One region of the Chryseobacterium sp. CBTAP 102 genome, then DNA from elsewhere that is predicted to be linked to it. Evidence: riboswitches for the same ligand, from Rfam matches in the RefSeq annotation. Region 1 holds a riboswitch; the other holds the start of a gene.

Region 1 (4,437 bases):
AGCCTGCTTTCCTGTCCAAAGTGCAACGTTGTTTACTCCGGACATTCTTGATGAGCCTACTCCCATTGTTCCTTTTTCTGCGATAAGCATAACGCTTGCATCAGGATGTTTTGCCTGTAAAGCTTTGATCTCTTCCTGAGCCTCAGGAGTGATCATACATTTACCGTGAAGTTCGCGGTCTGATCTTGAGTGAGCCTGGTTACCCGGAGAAAGTAAATCTGTAGAGATGTCTCCTTCACCAGCGATATAGGTAACTACTTTGATTTCTTCAGCCACTTCAGGAAGTTTAGTGAAGAATTCAGCTTTAGCGTAGCTTTCAATGATTTCTTTTGCAATTTCGTTACCGCTGTTGAATGCTTCTTTCAGACGGTTAGTATCTGCTTCATAAAGGAAAACCTGAGTTTTAAGAACATTGGCAGCTTCTTGAGCAATAGCTGCATCACTACCTAAAGCAAGGTCCAGCAGCACCTCAATGGAAGGTCCGCCTTTCATATGAGACAATAGTTCAAAGGCGAAAGCCGGGGGAATTTCTTCTACTACGGATTCACCCAGAATAATTTCTTTTAAAAATTTGGCTTTTACTCCCGCTGCACTTGTTGTTCCGGGTAGCGTGTTATAAATGAAAAATTGAAGAGAATCTGTCCGGTCAGCATTACCTGAATCTTTAATTTGCGTAATGATTTCGCTTAGTAATTCAGCACTATCAATTGGCTTTGGATGAAGCCCCTGGGTTTTTCTTTCTTCAATCTCTTTGATGTAATCCTTATAAATACTCATAATAGAAGGTCTTTCAAAATTAAAGGCAGGCCTGCTTTTTCTTTACCGGTGTGTATAAATACAATTAATGACATTTTGAGTTCTCGCATTTTGATGCAACATTAACCGAATAAAGTCAGCATAATCTACACTTTTTCAAAAGTTTTTTAAAATTATCAAACAATTCAAAATGTTTCCAAAATTACGAAATTTTACAATTTTATAAGAATTAAATTATTTAGATTGTTTATAAATATGATTTTTATAATATCTATTTTTGGTCGTATTTTTGTACCCAAATGGAGAATATGAAAAATATCCTGAATGTTTTATGTGTTTTCATTTCGATTTTCGTTTTCTCACAGACCCAATCTGTGAAGAAAGATCCCACGAAAAAAGGAACGAAAACTACCATTAAAAAAACACTTTCAGCCAGCAAACCTAATGCTGATCTTGTAGTGATTAATAAAGAACTTCCTGTTTTGATTCCCAAGAAGAAAGGAGATCAGTTCGGGTATGTCAATCAGAACGGGAAATTTATTATTCAGCCGGAATATCATATTGCCGTATTTTTTTATGAAGACTGCAATCTTCTGAATTCACCTAATGAAAAAGTGAGAAAATTTGGAACAAAAGACTATGCCACGGTAGAGAAAAATATGATTTCTTACCGTATAGATCAGTCTGGGAAGAGAGTATATCAGTTCAAAGAAACCGATTTTGGAAAATGTAAATTCGAAGAATATAAGCAACAGCTATTTCAGGCTTACATCCTCAATGGTTTTTACGGAATCATTGAAAAATCAAAATTTGTAAATGCAGCAGATTACAGACAATTTCAGATCTATCCTCAATATCAGTATCTGTTCATTCTTGAAGGTGATGATGTCGCTAATCCAATGATTGTAGCTTCCAATAATGATAAATTCGGAATCATTGATGTTAATAACAGGATTATCATTCCGTTTGAATATTCCAATATTAAACGAAATTTCAGCTGGAAACTCGGGAAGATGTTTGAAGTGACAAAAGACGGCTCGAATTACTACTATATCGACGCTAACAATAAAACTTACTAAATAATTATTAATGATGAATGATGAATGATGAATGATGAATGATGAATGATTCATTTGATAACTCCTATTTTCCATAGTGTCTTTCCTCCTGTAGCCATCCATGCCCTTCGTAACCTAAGACCCCGAATCTTGCATCTCGTAACCCAATATCCTGTACCTCGAAACCCGAATTCCAATTCATATATTTTTTGTAATTTTGCGGCTGAAATAAAGGGGTGCTTTAACAAGCTGAGATTATACCCAATGAACCTGGAACAGGTAATGCTGTTTAGGGAACCATTTAAATAATTGATAGATGATTAGCGATAAATGATCGATAAACATTCATTATCATTTGCTATTTATCAATTATCTCGTAATCACCCCTTTTATTCATTAAATGTTAAAGATTTATAGAATGAAAGGATTATTTTTTTTAGGGCTTACGGTAGGAGCTGCAGCTTTTATACAGGCTCAGAATAAAGATTCATTAAAGGTCAGGGAAATTGAAGCCGTCAGCTTTACCAAAAGGCTGCCGGTAGCAAAGGAAATCATTAATGTACAGAAAGATCTGGACAGTAAAAATCTGGGACAGGATCTTCCTATTCTTTTGAAAAACCAAACCTCCATTATTTCTACTTCTGATGCCGGAAATGGAGTAGGATATACCGGTTTCAGAATCCGTGGTGTTTCGGGAAGTGCCATCAATGTTATGATGAATGGTGTTCCATACAACGATTCTGAAAGCCAGGGAACCTTTTTTGTCAACGTTCCGGATTTAACAAGCTCTGCATCACAGATTGTTATCCAAAGAGGAGTAGGAACTTCCAATAACGGGGTTTCTGCCTTCGGAGCCAGTATTAATGTACTTTCTAAAGATCCGGAAGAGAAGTTTTATTTTAAAACAGACGACAGCTACGGATCATTTAATACCTATAAATATTCAGCTGAAATAGGCTCGGGGAAGTTCTGGAAAAACCGTCTTTCCGTAATGGGAAGATATACCCATATTCACTCTGATGGTTATATAGACAGGGCTTCATCCAATTTGCATTCTTATAATTTCACTGCTTTATTTGAAGAAGGAAATACGAAGCTGCGTTTAATGGCTTTTGGCGGAAAAGAGAAAACCTATCAGGCATGGAACGGTATTGACCGTAAAACCTGGGAAACCGATCCGAAATTCAATATTTCCGGAGCGATCTATGATGCCAATTGGGAGAATATTGTAAGTTTCTATGATAATGAAACGGATAACTACAGACAGAATCATTATCAGTTGCTTTGGGAACAGAAATTCAGTGACCGCTGGAATCTGGAAACCACGTTCCACTATACAAAAGGAAAAGGATATTATGAAAACTACAAGCAGGGAGATCCTTTTTCAAGATATAACCTTCCCAATATAACAGAAGGGGGACAAACCATAAAATATTCCGATTTTATCAGAAAAAAATGGCTGAATAACGATTTCTACGGAATGGTTTCTACATTGTACGGAAAATTTGAAAATCTGGATCTGAACTTTGGTGCTGTTGTGAATCAATATTACGGAAGACACTATGGAAATGTTACCGGTGTGTTTTTTCCACAGATTGCCGAAAGCGAATATTACAGAAACCGTTCAATAAAGAATGAAGTGTCGGGTTTTGCAAAAGCTTTATTAAGAGTGGATAATTTTGAATTCTTTGGTGATTTGCAGCTTAGAAAAATAAACTACAATACAAAAATTCTGATGGCTGGTGATGATGAAGGAGCAGATTTAAGTAAAAACTGGCTGTTCTTTAATCCAAAAGCCGGTATGAATTACAGAATTGACGGTGGTAAAATATTTCTTTCATACGCTCATGCTCACCGTGAACCTAACAGAGATGATCTGATGGCCAATAATGATGTGAAAGCTGAAAAACTTCATGACATTGAAGCCGGTTTTGAAAAACAGTTCGGAATTGTTTCGTTGACAGCGAATGTTTATTATATGTATTATGTGAATCAATTGGTTTTGAATGGAGAATTGAATAACGTAGGAGCATTTATCAGAACCAACTCAGGGAAGAGCTACAGAAGAGGGATTGAGATAGGGGCTTTGGCAAAACTATCCAAACAATGGGAAGTTTCCGGTAATGTGACATTAAGCCAGAACAGAAATCAGGATTTTAATATTCAGAATGGTGATGTGCCTAAAAGTCTTGGAAATACCCAGATTTCATTTTCTCCGAATGTAATTGCCAATCTAAGCCTGAGATTCAATCCTGCCAAAAATTTCCAGTTTGCTTTAATGAATCAGTATGTTGGAAAACAATATCTGGATAACACAGAGGATGCCAATCTGCAGCTTAAAGATTATTTCCTGACAGATTTCAATGCGCAGTACCAATTTAAAATTGCTAACAACGAAATTGCATTAAAGCTACTGGTGAATAACCTGTTCAACAAAAAATACGTCAACAATGGTTCTGTTTATGAAGGACAGCCTTACTATTTTTCGCAGGCAGGAACCAATTTTATGTTTGGTGTGAGCTGGAAAATTCAATAATTGACCAATATATCTTTTTTGCTTTTTAGCAGATTTGATCTTTTTAAGCTTAAAAAAAGCAGTTTGAACAACGGTATATCTGTTTTA
Region 2 (4,437 bases), on a different contig from region 1:
GAAGTTATTTCCATTATAATCGGTTACCATACCGCCTCTGTTATAACGATAAATCATATCCCAGTTGATGGTACCATCTCCGCCAGCGCCATAATTCATGAAGTTCATGGTTTGTCCGGCTGCATTTTTGATAGAACCATTAAGTCCTGTTCCTCCGCCGCCACGTCCCCATGAGCCATAAAGAACGGTAGATAACTTCAGATTGTCATTCATCGTCCAGTCCCAGTTCAGGGATGCAATAGGCTTATGATAGAAGTTAGGTGCTAAATTGAATTGAGAGCCATTCAGCATTCCTGTTTGAGGATTGTATCTTCTTCCGTAGGTTTCAAACTGTTGCAGCGTTGCTACGTTTGCTCCGGTTGCTGAAGATCTTCTCGTATCATGTACCTGTGGTGCTCCGGTAGCGATTAAATTGAACGCATGCTTTTCATTAGGCTTAAACCCTGTAGAGAAAAACCATGAGTAACCTTCTCCTTTTGTTCCATTGATGTATCCGTCACCTTGCCACCGGGAAAGTAATACGGTTGTTCCCCATTTGTTTTTTAAACCGGAAGAATACATTGCAGATATTCTGGAGTAGTTGTCATTACCAACTTCTCCTTTAATCATTGCTTTCTGCTCAGAATCCGTAGCTTTGGTTACAATATTGATGGTTCCTCCTACAGAAGGAACAACAAATTTAGAAGCTCCCAAACCTCTCTGGATCTGAATATTGCTTGCAATATCAGCCAATCCTGTCCAGTTTGACCAATACACCGTACCTCCCTGCATGTCATTCACCGGCTGCCCGTTGATAATCACTGCAATATTTGCCCCGTCAAAGCCTCTCATGTTAATTCTGCTGTCTCCGAATCCTCCACCTACTTTGGTAACGTAAACGGATGGGGTAGACTTCATAATTTCAGGAAATTCTCTGTTTCCCAGTTTTTCCTGAATTTCTGCTGCCTTAATATTGGAAACTGCAACAGGAGTTTTTCTTTCTTTGGCTGTTTGGGAAAGGTTTCTACCCACCAACATCACCTCATCAATAGATTTAGATTTCTCTAAAGAATCCTTCGTACTCTGCCCATAATATAAGGCTGCCGTAGGTAATACAAGCGCTATAATTAGTCGCTTTTTAAAAATAATGCTCATGAAATAAACTAGCGTTTTTGAATTTAAGGCTGCAAAGATGAATAATTATTTTTGAATTAAGTATTAAATCTTAACGAAGTGATTTCCTATTGTATGTGTATAATGCATTATTACTGATTTTTTTGAGCATATTAATTATTTCAGATCTTTAATTTACAATTTGTTATAAAAGTGAATTATGCAAAAAAGAGTATTGTTTTTAACGAATAAAAATAATGATGCAATTCATCTGAAAGTCTACCAGAAAGTATTTTTTTCTAATGATATTTAGAGTTTGATTTATTTTGTATCATTATTTATATATTTGCAGATATTATTTGTATCAAAATTATTTACTCAAATAACATAAGCCTTTCTTTTATTTAAATAAATAAAAAATGACTCAGCTCAGTTTGTTCCATTCAGAAGATTTATATGAATTTCCGAAAGAGCTTCTGGAATACAAAGCGCATTTTCTGAATCAGGATGAAGCGGATGATCTTAAAAACCATCTGCTTGAAACAGTACCCTGGAAACAGCGTACTCAGAAAATGTATGATAAAACAGTTCTTACACCACGCTTAACAGCCTGGTATGGTGATCCTAAAACGGATTATCCATCAGGAAATGGTGAAGTAGACAATAACCTCTGGACTCCTGAACTTTTTTCTTTAAAAGAAAGGATAGAAGAAACATTCGGTTATAAGTTCAATTCTGTATTGCTGAATCTTTACAGAGATCATAATGATTCTGTTGCCTGGCACAGAGATAAAGAAAGCAGATACGGAAAACGTCCTGTGATTGCATCAGTAAGTTTAGGGCACACCAGAAACTTTGATTTCAGGAAAAAAGACCATCATCAGAGTAAATACAGCCTGCCGCTTCCTCACGGTTCATTATTGATTATGAAAGGAGATCTTCAGGAAAACTGGGAACATAGGATTGCTAAGTCTGTAATCTCTATGAAGGAGCGTATTAATCTTACATTCCGGTTAGTTTGTAAAGAATAAAATACTTATTGTAATGGATGAGTTAGGATATTCCATTTCAAAATAAAAAGACTGAAGTCCTTTCTTTTTCCACAAAAAAACTGCACCTTTGCCCCAACAATGGGGTGCTACAGATAAAAGTGGCTGAGATGATACCCAGGAATATACTTCCACACCTGATCCGGATAATGCCGGTGTAGGGATTGATTATTTATCATCTCATCATTTGATTTCTAATAATTAATATGATGCAGGACATTTTAAAACAAATTACCTTACCGGAATGGTTTGGAGTCTTATTTTCAGTCATTCAGGTTTTACTGGCCCGTAAAAACAATGTCAACAACTATCTTTTCGGAATTGCAGGCATTCTGCTTACGCTGTATGTGATGCTTACTTCAAAGCTTTATGCTGAATTTACCTTAAATCTTTATTATCTGATTATGAGTATGTACGGATGGCTGTACTGGAAATTCGGGAAACAGAAATCCGAAATGGAAATCTCCATTACCACCACCACAGAAAAATGGATTACAGGAGGAATTGTTCTGGGAACGTTTATCTTATTCTGGTCTTTTCTTACTTATTTTACCGATTCGGATGTTCCTGTTTGGGATTCTCTGGTGAGTGCTTTTGCCTGGGCAGGAATGTGGCTCATGGCAAGAAGAAAAATTGAAAACTGGGTGATACTGAATGTCAGTAATATCATTTCCATCCCTTTGATGATTCATAAAGAATTATATCTATATGCTGTTTTAACGTCGTTTTTATTTTTAGTAGCAATTTCCGGATATATAGAATGGCAGAAAATTATTAAATCCAAAGCCAATGCTGAGTAGTAAAGAGATCAGACACGAACTTCATGGAGCTTCTCTAATTTCTGATGAGGTAATACAATATATTCATGAGGAAGGATTACTTAAAATATGGATTCCCAAAAAATATGGAGGACTCGGCTATCGTTTTGAAGAAGGACTTAAAGCATTATTTGGCTGGGCTGAAACCGATGGAAGTTTCGGCTGGATGCTGACGCTTTGTGCAGGAGCGAATTATTTTTCCAGAAATATCAAACCAGAAGTAGCTCAGTTACTCTTTACCCATTTTGAAACCTGCTTTGGCGGAAGCGGAATGATTGGCGGAACTGCAGAAAAAAAAGATAACGGCAACTATTTGATAAACGGTTTATGGAATTTTGCAACAGGAGCACCTCATCTGACCCATTTTACATTAAATGCCAAGGTTACGGAAAACGGGAAACCTATAATGGATAAAGACGGTAAGGAGATTATTCACTCATTCATTGTCCCAAAGGAGCAGGCTCAGATTATCCCCAACTGGAAGTCTATGGGGATGAAAGCCAGCGGAACCTATTCGTTCACCATTGAAAATGTCATTGTAAGCGAAGATTACAGTTTTGTTTATGATACTTTTTTCACGAATGATATTCTGGACAGTATTCCTTTTCGGGTTTTTGCGGATCTGACGCTATTGGTCAATTATCTGGGAATGGCTTCTCATTTTATTGAAGAAGCAGAATGTATTCGTCCTGGGATCAATTTCAAAAATTTTGCAGAATCTGTTGAAAAGAATTTGGATAAAGTATTATATATTGCCAGAGAAGTAGAAAATATACTTGATGATCAGAAAGAAATTTCAGAGGATAAACAAAACGAGATTCATGAATATGGGGTAGAGCTGGTCCACAAATTATCCCATCATATCCTTACTGCTTATACACAGCTTGGAATCCGTGCTACAGATCCTTATTCTGCAGTTTATCAGGTGTTCTGTGACTATTTTACAGCGGCAATGCATTCCAATTTCAGACCTTCTGCTGATGCTCTTGATTTTTCTTTCTGAGCAGTGAATATTTCTGCTAAAGTCGGGTGATTTCTCTGGTCATTTTCAAAGGCACCTGAGAACGATAAGACTGCCTTGGGTTTCCAGGAAATTTTTTATCTGTAACATTGGGATGATTTTCGAAATTTTCTTTTGGTTCTGCAATAAGCAGCTTTACAGATATTTCTTTCTCTTCAAAGTTCATCCCTTGCAGACAAAGCTTGATCACAGGATTAAAAGAGATAAACTCTATGCTTTTTTTATACTATTGGAATTGTAGAATTTAAAAAAACAAACTTTGATAAAAAAAAGAGCTGTAATTCAATGTGTTACAGCTCTTTTGTGGAGAATACGGGATTCGAACCCGTGACCTTTTGACTGCCAGTCAAACGCGCTAGCCAACTGCGCCAATCCCCCGTCTTTATTTTAAAGTGGTACAAAAGTAAGTATTTAATTGATATTTACAAATATTTTGTAGTTTTTATTGAATTGAATT

The links. Region 1 has a riboswitch for thiamine pyrophosphate ahead of C8D70_RS13635 (TonB-dependent receptor). Riboswitches for the same ligand answer to the same signal wherever they lie in the genome.
Region 2: another riboswitch for thiamine pyrophosphate. It lies ahead of pnuC (nicotinamide riboside transporter PnuC); the one in region 1 lies ahead of C8D70_RS13635 (TonB-dependent receptor).

Annotation. Positions count from the first base shown of each region.
Region 1 is NZ_QICX01000009.1:97,530-101,966, forward strand. It holds gene C8D70_RS13625 (bifunctional aconitate hydratase 2/2-methylisocitrate dehydratase) at 1-777, opposite strand, end outside; gene C8D70_RS13630 (WG repeat-containing protein) at 1,065-1,835, shown strand; TPP riboswitch at 2,037-2,128, shown strand; gene C8D70_RS13635 (TonB-dependent receptor) at 2,233-4,350, shown strand.
Region 2 is NZ_QICX01000001.1:209,871-214,307, forward strand. It holds gene C8D70_RS00920 (TonB-dependent receptor) at 1-1,134, opposite strand, end outside; gene C8D70_RS00925 (alpha-ketoglutarate-dependent dioxygenase AlkB family protein) at 1,512-2,123, shown strand; TPP riboswitch at 2,214-2,322, shown strand; gene pnuC (nicotinamide riboside transporter PnuC) at 2,348-2,941, shown strand; gene C8D70_RS00935 (hypothetical protein) at 2,931-3,962, shown strand; gene C8D70_RS00940 (NAD(+)--rifampin ADP-ribosyltransferase) at 3,979-4,194, opposite strand; tRNA gene C8D70_RS00945 (tRNA-Ala) at 4,285-4,358, opposite strand.